Regions from separate parts of the Pontibacter sp. 13R65 genome, predicted to be linked through region 1. Evidence: riboswitches for the same ligand, from Rfam matches in the RefSeq annotation. Region 1 holds a riboswitch; each other region holds the start of a gene.
What was found. A riboswitch is a leader RNA that binds a small molecule or an ion and turns the genes downstream of it on or off. The one in region 1 is predicted to bind cobalamin.
Positions count from the first base shown of each region.

Region 2: it holds a riboswitch for cobalamin, as region 1 does, so the genes downstream of both, ACMA1I_RS01490 (TonB-dependent receptor) here and ACMA1I_RS13835 (cysteine-rich CWC family protein) in region 1, are expected to answer to the same signal.
Region 3: it holds a riboswitch for cobalamin, as region 1 does, so the genes downstream of both, ACMA1I_RS20690 (ABC transporter substrate-binding protein) here and ACMA1I_RS13835 (cysteine-rich CWC family protein) in region 1, are expected to answer to the same signal.

Region 1 covers NZ_JBLIQL010000010.1:164,915-169,065, reverse strand. The annotation lists gene ACMA1I_RS13850 (hypothetical protein) at 1-241, opposite strand, end outside; gene ACMA1I_RS13845 (hypothetical protein) at 264-482, opposite strand; gene ACMA1I_RS13840 (rhodanese-like domain-containing protein) at 853-1,236, opposite strand; cobalamin riboswitch at 1,527-1,736, shown strand; gene ACMA1I_RS13835 (cysteine-rich CWC family protein) at 1,908-2,147, shown strand; gene ACMA1I_RS13830 (hypothetical protein) at 2,732-2,992, opposite strand; gene ACMA1I_RS13825 (malectin domain-containing carbohydrate-binding protein) at 3,000-4,151, shown strand, end outside.
Region 2 covers NZ_JBLIQL010000001.1:348,063-352,213, forward strand. The annotation lists gene ACMA1I_RS01485 (DUF5074 domain-containing protein) at 1-25, opposite strand, end outside; gene ACMA1I_RS01490 (TonB-dependent receptor) at 50-1,966, opposite strand; cobalamin riboswitch at 2,072-2,280, opposite strand; gene ACMA1I_RS01495 (DNA-3-methyladenine glycosylase) at 2,776-3,387, shown strand; gene ACMA1I_RS01500 (PQQ-dependent sugar dehydrogenase) at 3,632-4,151, shown strand, end outside.
Region 3 covers NZ_JBLIQL010000026.1:36,876-41,026, forward strand. The annotation lists gene ACMA1I_RS20685 (iron ABC transporter permease) at 1-958, opposite strand, end outside; gene ACMA1I_RS20690 (ABC transporter substrate-binding protein) at 958-2,184, opposite strand; cobalamin riboswitch at 2,211-2,421, opposite strand; cobalamin riboswitch at 2,582-2,770, shown strand; gene ACMA1I_RS20695 ((2Fe-2S) ferredoxin domain-containing protein) at 2,890-3,273, shown strand; gene ACMA1I_RS20700 (hypothetical protein) at 3,273-3,923, shown strand; gene cobN (cobaltochelatase subunit CobN) at 4,050-4,151, shown strand, end outside.

The sequences.
Region 1 (4,151 bases):
GAAGCTCGTGCGGCAAGTAACTTTGCTGTTGCTGCACTTCTACACCGCCAGCACTAACTGTTATATGAACAATATAATCGTTCCAGTTAAAGCTAAGCCTATATACATGAAAGTTAAATAAGTACTTCAGGTTTACCTGGAGCGCCTCTGCAACAGCATCGACAGTTCGCGACCTGATAAGTGTATTAGAAAACTTAGAAAATGCCTCATACCTGACCCTATAAACCTGACGACTATCCATTGCTGTCTGCTATTGCCCAAGTCTACGCCTCTAAAAAGCAGGCTCCAGTAACTCTTCGTCCAGCTTGCAGCCCCCTCTCTTTCGATACATTGCAGATGATCAGTTGCTTCATGGTGTTCAACACCTGGCCCACCAGCAAGATAGACTGCACTTTAACCCAGTTATTACGCAGCAAAGTAGCGTTGCTGCTCTGGCATTTAAACCTGTTTAACACAAAAGAAATTTGCAGACTCTGCATCATTTTGTCATAAACAGAGCGTACCTATGAGGTGACATCTTCATAACTGACCATACTGAATCTGCTGGATTGGGTAGTCGTAGGCATAAAAAGGTAAAAGGTAATCTTTTAACAAGGTACTATTAAAGCTCAAAGTTAAAACCATTTCTGCTCAAGTCAGCAATAATAAATTATTAAACTTTACATATACCTGCTTTTTACTGTATTTCAGTATTAGTTGAACTGAAGCTATAGTTAAGCTTTTACCTCCTGCCACAGTTGCACCAAACCGATAAATGATGGCTTATAGGCAGGCACTAAAAAGGCCAGCCTTCTACATCTTTAGTGCAGTTGTTAGCCCCTCCTGCAACAGCATAAGGTTTGCCCAGCAGTTTTAAACCTTTGCTACAGCGCCTCCTTGTTCTTTCCAGGCATTAAAACCGCCTGCTATATGCGCAACATGCTTTACGCCCATCTCCTGTGCTTTCTGGGCTGCCAGCGCAGACCGGCCACCACTTTTGCAGTAGAACACCAGTTCCGCATCCGATGCAAAAATGTCTTTATGGTAAGGGCTATGCGGATCAATGTAAAATTCCAGCATACCGCGCGAAGCATGAGTAGCGCCTGGCACTTTTCCTTCTCTAACCAGTTCCGGCTCATCGCGCACATCTATAAACCGAACATTTTTATGGTTGAGTAGCGCCATTGCATCTGTCACTTCATAGGTTTTTATCTGTTGGTTGGCTTCTGCCACCATTTCTTTTAAGGTCTTTTCCATTGTATTTGTTTTAAAAATGAATTTTGCTCTGTGCAATTTGTAAAAGAGTTGAAAATCTTGGGGAGCGAGGGCATGTGCAAAGCACAAAACAGGCTTATTTTGTAAGTCTGTACCGATTGTAACTGATTTAGCCTGATGGCCAATAATATTTATACTTACGTATTTCAGGCCAAACTGTCCTGTTTCCAAGCCTGCCCCATCATAAAAAACACGCTGCAGGTGGCCTGGCTGTAGAACCTGCAGCAAGAACCTGATACTTTTCATTATCTTCGACCTCGAAGTTCTTTACTTTATTCTTCCGGATATCAGGTATATGGGTAACACCACACTTAATAAGGAACCATGTGAAAATTACGGGCTGTGCCGCAACTGTAAGTAACAAAACGAGTTGTTGCCAACTAAAGTCCATTATTCCCAATTACGACGCGGGGTGAGAAGGACGGCAACTCTGCAGGGCGAAGAGGCGCTGCTGCAGCAAAACCAGGAAGCAGTGGCGCTTCGCAAATAATTGGCGCTCATTCATAAGCCAGCCGTAAAGGCACAAATTGCTGCTATTGCCTAACAGCAGGAACGCCTGCACCCGCTTTACAGGTGCAGGCCTTCCCTTTCTCAAATTCTGCTAATGAAAATAGCCTTCCGGGGGCAAAAACTTATTTTAACTTACATACCCTATGCCACACCACGAAGACAAAACCTGCCCCAGGTGCCAGCAGCCATTCGAATGTAAGGTTGGCTCTATTTTGCTTTGCCAGTGCAGTACCGTTCGCCTTACCGAGGCAGAGCGCCAGTACTTAAACACCCGCTACTCCGACTGCCTCTGCGCTACATGCATGAAAGAACTACAAACAGAATTTAACGTGCAGCAATTTGAACAGAAGCTGAATCGCCTCATGAACCAGTTGCGGCAGTAGAGTTTTAGCCTTACCCAAATACACTGTTAGAAGCTGTAAGTATATACAAGCGAGTATAAGGTGCACAAGGCTAAAAACACTCCCGAAAGGCCTTTTGTATTAGCAGAATTTGCAATGTGTGTATTTTCGTCACCGCGTACTCAATGGTGGAGCTAAGTCCATGTTACAGGCAAGGCCGCAACCCATTGCCAAGCGAACATAACTCTGACTCCATTTTAGGCAAGTACAAGTTACAAACGTTATCAGCCAGTAATATAGAATGCTTAGCATCAGAATGAGGCTGTTTACTAAAAATTTTAAATAAATTATTAAAATGATCATAACTAAAAGTTCTTAACCTGAAGAATTCCGTATAGCAAACTAAATTATATTTATAATTATTTTAACTATAATAAGCTCGTTACGCATCCGAGTGGCTTGTACTCCCAAAACTATTCTGTAAGAGTCCACGCCATTTCAGGATACATTCTTAGCCTCCATATCTTTATTAGCTCCTCCTTCTCCACGCGCCTCTTACAGGCCTTACCAGTTGAAGTGCTTTCTGCATCCCAGAAACGACCATTATTTAAGGCTATGAAAAAGAGCTATCTGAATTTTTTAAGAATTTTAGGATCTGTTAATCCAAAGTTGGCTATCGTGTTTTTAAGCATGGGCAGCAGTCTTCTTCTGATATTTGCTGTCATGCCACCGAAGGATGTAGTGGCATCAAAAATAACTGGCTTAAGTGTCAAATTAAACTCTGCTGCCCCCTCTATGAGCAGCCTCACAGCCTTCACGCCAGATGCCTTCTCCAGCTTTAAGAGAAAATTGGCAAAGACAGTTTTGGTGCAGACATCGTCAAGCAACGCTTATATGGTAGTCGAGAATCTTGATAAATTTCCGGCACCAGATCGCTTCACTGCTTCACGTATCCAAATACCGTGGCGAAGAACAAATCCTGACGGTACCTTTACAGCTTACAACGCTAATCATGATAAACTAAGGCTAAAGATCAGCAACCGAGGCACCGGAACACTTACTATTAACAGCCTTACCCTTAGTAATACCACTGCCTGGAAAATAATCTCCATCAATGGCTCCACGCCATCCTTGCCCAGAAGCTTAAGCACCGGAACCTCTGTAGAGGTACTCATACAATTTGTTGCGAAGGATTTGGGAGGCCGGGTTAAAGTTCTTAACAATACCCTTACCATCAACTCCAATGATGCCTTACATCCTGTTAAAGAGGTAAAGCTGCATGGCCTGTGGCAGTATAAGGGAGAAGGTAATAACGAGCCTTATGCCCAGGAGATTATCAATGCCTTCGGCTTAAAAACAGTAGTAGGGTTTAATGCCAACGACGGCTCTTCTAACCGAGGTACCGTAGCGGTTCCAAATTCTGATGAGGTTCTTTCGCCCTATTTCATAAGGGCAGACTTATCTAAGCCAGTGTACGTAATTCAAATGGCAGCTTACCACGGGTGCTGCAGTCAGACAGAAAAAATTGAGTGGCACGCCAAGGGGAGCACGGCCGTTAACAGTATATTCACGCATATAGGGCTGGATGGCCAGACGCTACTGCCAAGAAAGGGAAACACTAATCTAGTGCCTGCAGATGGTTCCTTTTCACCCTCAGGTGCTTTCGGACTGAAAATACAGAAATCCTACACCGACAGATCCTTAAACTACCAGGGCAAAATCGGTGTCCGGATCTGGAAGGCCAGGGATGCTAACGGCAACATTGTTCCGAATGCTTATATCATGGCCATGGATTACCTGACATCCACAGGCGTTAACTACGACTATCAGGACAATATCTATTATGTGAGCAATTTAAAACCCGAAACTGGCTCAGCTCATTTCTCTGAGTTGGCTGCAACACCCTCAGCTGTCTCCTTTGGTTCTCTGCTAACTGGTAGCAGCAAAACCATAAGTGTTAACCTGAAGAACCTCGGGAAAACTTATGCGGGTGGCAATGATCCATCTATTCAACTCACAAGTGTGGCAAATATAACCGGCACAAAC
Region 2 (4,151 bases), on a different contig from region 1:
TGCGGAAAGAAGTAAATCTTTTCATTGTTTAAGGTTTAGTATAGTTTAGTTATGGGATTATAAAGCGAAGGTTGAGGGTGTAGGCACGCGGCGGCATGGCTCTGTTGACCATGGTCTGATACTCAGTGTTGGTTACATTGTCGGCGCGCAGGGTGCAGTGGAGGCTGCCAGGGCCAAGATTAAACTGCCGACCCAGTGCCAGCCCCAGCAAGGCAAAGCCAGGCATGCTGCTGGAGTTGTTGTTATTTGTAAAGCGCTCGCTATTATAGAGCAGGTTGCCGGTAAAGGTCCACAAGCGCCAGGCGGCATCGGTGGAAAAGGTAACCTTGTGCAGCGGCACGTAGGGCAGTTGCCTGTTTAGCTCAGCGGCGGAGCCCTCATAAGACTTTATTTGCTGGGTGGAGGTAAGGGCGTAGCCAAACGAGAGGCCTGGCCGGAATTCACCTACCACGGTAGTGGCTCTGCTGCTCAACTCCAGGCCCTGCGAACGTACCTTATGCAGGTTCAGCGGTGTCCAGTACCCAAACCCAGATTCTGCCCAAAGCACCCAATTATCTACGAGCATATAAAAACCAGTAGCTTCCGACTCCAGCGTAAAATTGCCTTTGCTGTAGGTGTGGCGCAGACCACTTTCGGCTTGCCAGCCTTCCTCCGGCTTCAGCAGCGGGTTGCCGCCTGGTCTCCAGAAACGTTCGTTCAGAGTTGGTACCCGATAACTGCCCGATACATTTCCTTTTAAGTAAAACTGGTGTTCTCCTAAGTTCATGAACTGCCAGTTGGCTCCCAGAGTAGGAGTAGGTACCGGGTTGTAGCCTTTTATAAACGCTTGGCGCAGGTTCAGGCTCAGGGCCAGCCGTGGGGTGGGGTCGTAGCGGAAGAGCAGAAAGGCAGCAGCACGGTCTTCTGAAACCTGGCCACCGTAGCCTTGCACATCGGCTGCAAAATGTTGCAGGCTTAGGCCGCCCCGCAGGCTCCAGCTCTGGCCATAGGTATAGGTTTGCTCCGCTTGCAGCTGATAGGTGTTAATGTCGGTTACAGAATTGTTGCTAACATCTGTGTAGTGCAGGAAATCAGAAAAATAGGCTGCTTTTACCGTTGTTTCGCCAATGCGGCTGGTATACCCGAACTCGGCCATCAGGCGCAGGTTCTTATCGAGTTGCTCTGCTTTGTTGGCGGCTGCTCCCATGGCGGGTTGCAGTTGCCGGTGGGTGTAGGTGTACCAGCTCCGGAAGGCAAGGTAACTTCTGGGTGCCAGCTTCCACTTTAGGTCCTGTGTTAGCCCTTTCTGTTGCACCCGTGCATGCTCCTGGCGTGTTTCTGGTGCTCCAAAGCGGCCAAGGTCGTGGTAAGTGAAGTTGTTCTGCGCCTCCTGCCAATAGCCGCTGGCTCCCACAGTTAACTTGTTGCTGCTGTAGCGCACGGCGGCGTTGCTGAAATAGCGCCCAAAGCTGCCAACTTCCTGTTGCAACTCCGCCCCAATTCCTTTTCCTGCTTGTTCCGGAGATTGAAGCAGCACTGCGCCCCCAATGGCACCGTTACCGTAATGGGCTCCTGCTGCTCCATGTTGCACTGCCACACTCCCGATTCCGCTTAAGGGCAGCGTGGCAAAATCGTTCTGGCCCAAAGAGGGCATGGCAATATTAAGCCCGTTCCAGAGTACAGCGGTGTGCGAAGCAGAAGTGCCCCTGAAAGAGACACTGGAGATGCCGCTGGCTCCATATGTTTTGAGGTACAGGGGAGTGCGGGTCTGTAAGGCTTCGGCAAGAGTGCCGGAGGCATAAGTGCGCAGGTAGCTGCTGTCTAGAGTACTTACCCGACTACCGGCCGCAAAAACCTCGGCTGGTTTGCCAAACACCTCCACCGCTTTTAGCTGGTAGATAGAGGTATCCTGCTGCGCCCTTGCTATTACGGCAAGACAACAGAAAACCATCAAAAAAAGTACACCACGAATGGTAAATTGTTCCACTATACATCCGCTTAAATCCCGAAGCATGCAAAAGGGGGTACAGTGGCAGGAGTAGCTAACGCAGGTGAAGGCGCTGGCCGTGCCGCTTTTTTCCCGAAAGCATACGACTATTCTAATCGAACTGGCAGGTCTCCTGGCTCTCTTCAGTTAGTTCGCCTTCCCATCCTGGTTGCAGGACAGTGGCTGTGGTTGTGAACTAACCCTTTGTCGAAGATTACAGTTGCGGGAACAGCGCAGGTATTCCACCTGCTTCCCTTTTAAGGCTCGTGCTACGGCAGGTAGTAGTACAAGCCACCAATCTGGGTGCAAAGGTAGGAAACTGTTCTGATTTAAACTGAAATTAAAATTGATGCGAGGCATAGCCTTGTGCCTCAGCAGGCATTAAATACCTCTGGAAGGCTGTTTTTATTAGAAGAATTGAGTCGGTTGTTGATTGCTAATTGTTGAGCTGTTAGTTTTTGATGATTTCTAATTATTAAATGGCTTCATGGTTGTTTGGGAGGGGGGGAGCTTTGGATGAGTGAGACAACAATGTTCCTCAATCAAATCATGGACCCCTGACTCAAAAACTCCCAAACTCTTCTGAAGGATATTTTTATTCTAATAATTGCTGCCTTGTTGATAGTTGGTTTGCGGGATTCTGATGGAGTGAATCAGTGTATGAGAGAAGAGGACTTGTTTCTGAACCAAACTACTATAACATCCTGATCATCGTTTTTCCGTCATTTCAAATTTTTTAATTTGGCGAAGCTATATCAAACACAAGTGGCTAAGTGCAGTATACAGGAGCTAAAACAAAAACAGTTCAAATGATAACCGGAGAAAAGCTTCCTCTTTCTTTTTATACCCGCCCCAACGTGGTGCAAGTGGCGCAGGATCTGCTTGGCAAATACCTCTTCACGAACATAGGCGGCATGCTTACAGGAGGCAGAATTGTAGAGACAGAAGCTTATTCAGGAGAAAACGACCGCGCCTGCCATGCTCACCTTAACCGAAGAACGCAGCGCACCGAAATTATGTACCAGCAGGGCGGTGTGGCTTATGTGTACCTGGTGTATGGCATCTACCATCTGTTTAATATCATTACGAATGTAGAAGGCAAAGCCGATGCCGTGCTCATACGTGCCATAGAACCCACACATGGGTTGGAGGAAATGCAACTCCGCCGAAATATGCCTGTTGTTAAACCAAATCTGACCGCTGGGCCTGGCGTGATGAGCATTGCCCTCGGCATCAGCAAAAAACACTACGGCACTAACCTGACAGGCGATATTATTTGGGTTGAAGATAGAGGAGAGCAGGTACCTCCAGAGAAGATATCCATTGGCCCGCGCATAGGCATAGATTATGCCGGAGACGATGCCCTACTGCCCTGGCGCTTCTGGCTAAAAGAAAACAAATGGGTGAGCCGTAAAAAGTAATTCCCATTTTATTGGATTAAATATCTATTGGAGAATCAGAATTACCGCACCAAAGTTAATCATAGGAAGGGTAAACAAACTAACTTGTTATTCTGTTAAACCAGTTGAAAAGTAAGACGCGAAATCAGTGCCTTGCATGGAAGTATTTTAGGCACAACAAGATAGCAAGTGGCCAAATTGTGCTTAACCATTGGGCATGGTTGCGCGTTCACCTATTTATTATCCACTAAAAAAGAAAAAAAGCATGGTAAAAATTGCACCTGTTTTAGCAGCATCACTTCTTATATTAAATGCCTGCAATAGCGGCACAAACGACGCAAGTAAACAAGAAGCCATCGGGAACGAGGCACCGGGCCAACCTGTAGAGACCAGAGAGCAGGATGCTGGTTATGAGCCGGCGTTTCCGGGCCAAACCCGTGCACCAGGCGTTAAAACAAATACGGCCTATGAAGTTCGGGTGCTGACCGACCAGCTAAAAAAACCTTGGGGCATTACTACTCTACCTGACGGTCGTTTCCTTATTACAGAAAAAGAAGGAACTATGCGCCTTGTGTCGCAGGATGGGCAGGTAAGCGAGAAAATAACGGGCATACCAGAAGTGGACGCAAGAGGCCAGGGTGGGTTGCTAGGGCTGACCCTCGACCCAGAGTTTGCCTCTAATAGAACCATATACTGGGCTTTTACAGAGAAAAGAGAAAACGGGAACTTAACATCGGTGGCAAAAGGAATGCTCTCCGCCGACGATAAACGCATAGAAAAAGCAT
Region 3 (4,151 bases), on a different contig from region 1:
GGAGCATGAACACTGTGCCTGTGAGGCAGCAGTAGGGAATAAGCGCCCGGTGGTTTGATACATGAAAAAGGGAGCGGGCCAGGTGCGGCACAGCAATACCTATAAAGCCAATCGGACCACAGAAAGCGGTTATGCCGCCAGCCAGGATACTGGTGCTCGTAATGATGAGCAGGCGTGCCCGGTTAACAGTCAGACCCATGCTTCTGGCGTAGTTCTCTCCCAGCAGCAGGGCATCGAGGAGCTTAGAGGAGGAAAAAGAGAGAAGCAAACCGAAGGCAACAACACTTGCCAGCACATACAGGTGCGTTTCCGTCACTCCTCCCAATGATCCGAACGTCCACATCAGGTACTCTTTTATCTGCTCCGGCGCACTGAAGTACTGCCAGATGCTGATAATAGAAATAGTGATGTTGGCAATCATGACACCCACAATCAGCATGATGATATTGTCTTTTAGTCTGGCAGAGATGGCCACAATAAGGAGCAGGATAAAAGCTGCCCCCAGTGTAGAAGCAAGCACAATGAGCCAGCTGCCGGATATACCAAGCTCTTTGATGGTATACAGACTGGTAATGCTTCCGGCAGAGAGCATGACCAATGCTACGCCCAGGCTGGCCCCGGAGGTGATGCCCAGCACGGACGGGCCGGCCAGCGGATTACGGAAAAGGGTCTGCATCTGGAGACCGCTTACCGAAAGGCCACAACCTACCATAACGGCAGTCAGCGCCTTGGGCAGCCTGATTTTTTCTATGATATAGACCCATGCCGCATTATCAGATCCCTGCCCTGAGAGAATAGAAACCACCTCGCTGAGTGGAATAGAAACAGAGCCTAGCGCTACATCCAGGATAAAGCAAAGGACTACCAGCAAAAGGAGCCCGTAAATTGCTATATGGCTTACCTGGCTCTCCGGGTGTACTACCGAAGGCTCTGGAACAGGATATAATTTTCCTGCCATTACAAAAGCTGCTTGTAGTACACAAGTTCGTGTTCCGGCAGTAATTCAGGGTGCAGTATCCTGATGATGTCTGCAAGTATAAGGTGCGGGCTTACAGCCCCGGACTCCCAGTAATCGTTGGCGCCTCTGTTGTTTACCCGTTTGTTATTATTGTAGATGGTGCCCCGCTCAAAAGGCCTGAAGTCTTTATAACGCACATCTTTTGCGGCGATGTCTTTCTTACTATACACATAGCCCACATTCAGCCAGAAATCAGCCTGTAAAGCTACTGGCGCAACGGCTTCAAAGTCCAGTTGAAGGCTTCCTTTTTCCGCTACATGAGACCAGTGATAAGTCGTAGCGGCATCTTTAAGAAAGTGGGCCATATAGCTGTCTCCGTCGGGCACCGCCCAGATGTCCTTGTACGGCATTCCGGTGATGATGCTTGGTTTATCCGTAGTGCTCTTAGTTAGCGCGGCCAAACGGAGATACTCCTTCTCTACGTAAGCGAATTTTTCATTTACAAGTTCTTCCTTGTTTAAGAGTGCGGCCATCAGCTTCACCCATTCTGCACGGCCCAAAGGGGTGGTTTCGAGCCATTCGGTGTTCAGTAGCACCGGAATACCTGCACCAATCAAGGTTTGATAACGGCTAAAGGTGGCGTCGGGGCTTCCTACTGCCATCACGAGGTCGGGCTGCATGGCAATAAGTAACTCATCGTTCATCTCGCTGCCTCGGCCTACTTCTTTCACTTTACCGGCGGCTATGTTTTGTATCACGTGAGATGAAGAAACATACTTCAGATTTCCAAGCCCCACCAGTACATCGGCAGACTCCGCAAAATCTATAAGCCCCACATGCATAGACGACATACCAACTAAATGGCGTACCGGAATCTCTATTAACTGGGCATCAGGATAATGTGGGGGAGGAGGGGTGCCTCTTTGAACCAGGATGTATTGTAATGTATCAGATTTATTTTCGAAGTGATTCAGAATATGCACCACTTTGTAGTTGCCGTGGTATGATAGAGTAAATCCATTGGCGTGCTTTACCTCAGCCTTTTCCGGGAAAAGGTTTTGTGGCGTAGCAGTAGTGTTTTGGGAGACTTCTTTGGGAGTTTGCTCACAGGAGCTGGCCAACAGCAACAGACCGATGAGGCAGTTACAAACAAAAGAATGGGGGTAGGCGAACAGGAAAATCCCTTTCCTGCAGGCCTTCGCGGGTTTCCTGCTTTTTTTTATCATAGCTCTTAGCCTTTCTTCCGAAAGCTGTGAGTGGTATCTACAAAGGCAGGTCTTCTGACTTCCCCAAAGCTGACAGCCTTCCCATTCTATACAGAACAGTGGCATTATATTGTCAGCTTATTATCATGAGGTTACAGCAGCGGAGACTGTTCCAGATTCTCACCGGTATTCCCTTTTCAAGCAGACCCGTACTTTTTTTGAAGTACGGGTCCAGCTACCTATGTACAGGCAAAGGTATAAAGATTTATGAATTTAAAGCTAGACGAAGTAAAAGCTACTGCAAATGTTAAAGCCTCTCCAGAATGAAATTGCATCAACAGGCCTTTTGAGCCTGCCATTTCTTTACACATTCTGCCAGGCCATACTGCTTATATTTGGTGGTATCTCAAATAATTGTCTACTTTTGCCTTGTATTGGTTTCCCGGGAGGGAATTAATAGGGAATCCGGTGAGAGTCCGGAACAGTTCCCGCTGCTGTAAGCTCGAGTAGCGTTTTGTCAATCCTCTTGCCACTATCCATGTACCGGATGGGAAGGCCCGACAAATCAGAGTAAGTCAGAAGACCTGCCAGTACAAGCAATTTCCAATGCTTTCGGGTAAAAGGCTTGGGATAGTTAAACCTGTATTCCTTTAACTATTTTATTGTAATCAATCCTGCTGCTGCACCAACAGAAGCTTATGCTATCTGTTTGTGTACAGGCAGGTTATGTTTTCTATAAACAACGATAAAGCCGTGGGTAAGGACCTGACCAAAGTAAACAAAATCATTTTTATGTGTAGCGGGTTTACCTGCAACAAAAAAGGAGGCGAGGAAAATATCGTAGCCCTAAGAGCCTCTATTAAAGAAAACGCCTTAGAAGCGGAGGTACATACTATCAAAACTTTGTGCACAGGCCAGTGTGAAAGTGGCCCAACAATGCTTGTACACCCCGATGGTGTTTGGTACAGGGAGATGACCGTAAGCCGGGCGGAAAGAATTGTCACCAGCCATGTAATGCAGGGGCAGTTGCTGGAAAATATCCTGTTTAATGAAGGAGATGATGGCATGGACCCGGCAGAAGTTACTTCATCTAAACCTGCATGTAACTGATGCCATCCCCTCTACTTATTGAGTCTTTTGTACTGGGCGTACAGCACTCTTTTGAGGCCGACCATATGGCAGCCGTGTCTGTACTCAGTTCTGAAAAAGACAGCAATGCTAAGCTGCGCAACGTCATCTGGAAATCCAGCCAATGGGCGCTGGGGCATTCATTTACCCTGATTCTGCTAAGTATATGTGTACTACTGCTAAAATCTTCCCTGCCTGCCAGTATTAGTACAGTGGCAGAATGGGTGGTTGGGCCTATGATGGTCTGGATTGGCATCAGTACGATGCGCTTAGTCTTCAGAAAAGATAATCCAGTGGTGGTTCCCCTTGTAAAAGCGGAGAAGAAAGCTGCTGTTGTGCCCCGCTCTCTGGGCATAGGCATGTTGCATGGTGTGGCAGGTACGGGAGGTGCGTGCACGGTAGCTTTAACCATGGCCGCAGATGATGGCTACGCTGCGCTTTGGATTATCATCTATCAGTCTGTGGGCATTTTGCTGACCATGACCCTTTACGGTTACCTCCTCACGCTGTCCTTTTCCCATATGTTCAAGCGGAGCAGGTTCTTCTTTAAATACTTGATGGCTGCAGCCGGACTTTTCTCCATCGCCATAGGGCTTTATCCGGTGTTGGAACAGGTGTTTGGGCTGCTATAAAGTTTGTTTATAGCGGTGAAAGCAGTCTGTCAAGGCTAGTTTACTTGATCCGGCAATACTATCAGGAATAACCTTCTACTAGGCCTGGTCTTCATTTTTTATCAAGGAGAACAAAATAGAAGCCACATGAGAGAATTTAAGCGTCAGCGGGTGATACGATCCGATGGGAAAGCCATTAACCTCGTGCAGCGCCGGGGGCATTTGTCTTACTGCTATAATGCTTGCTGC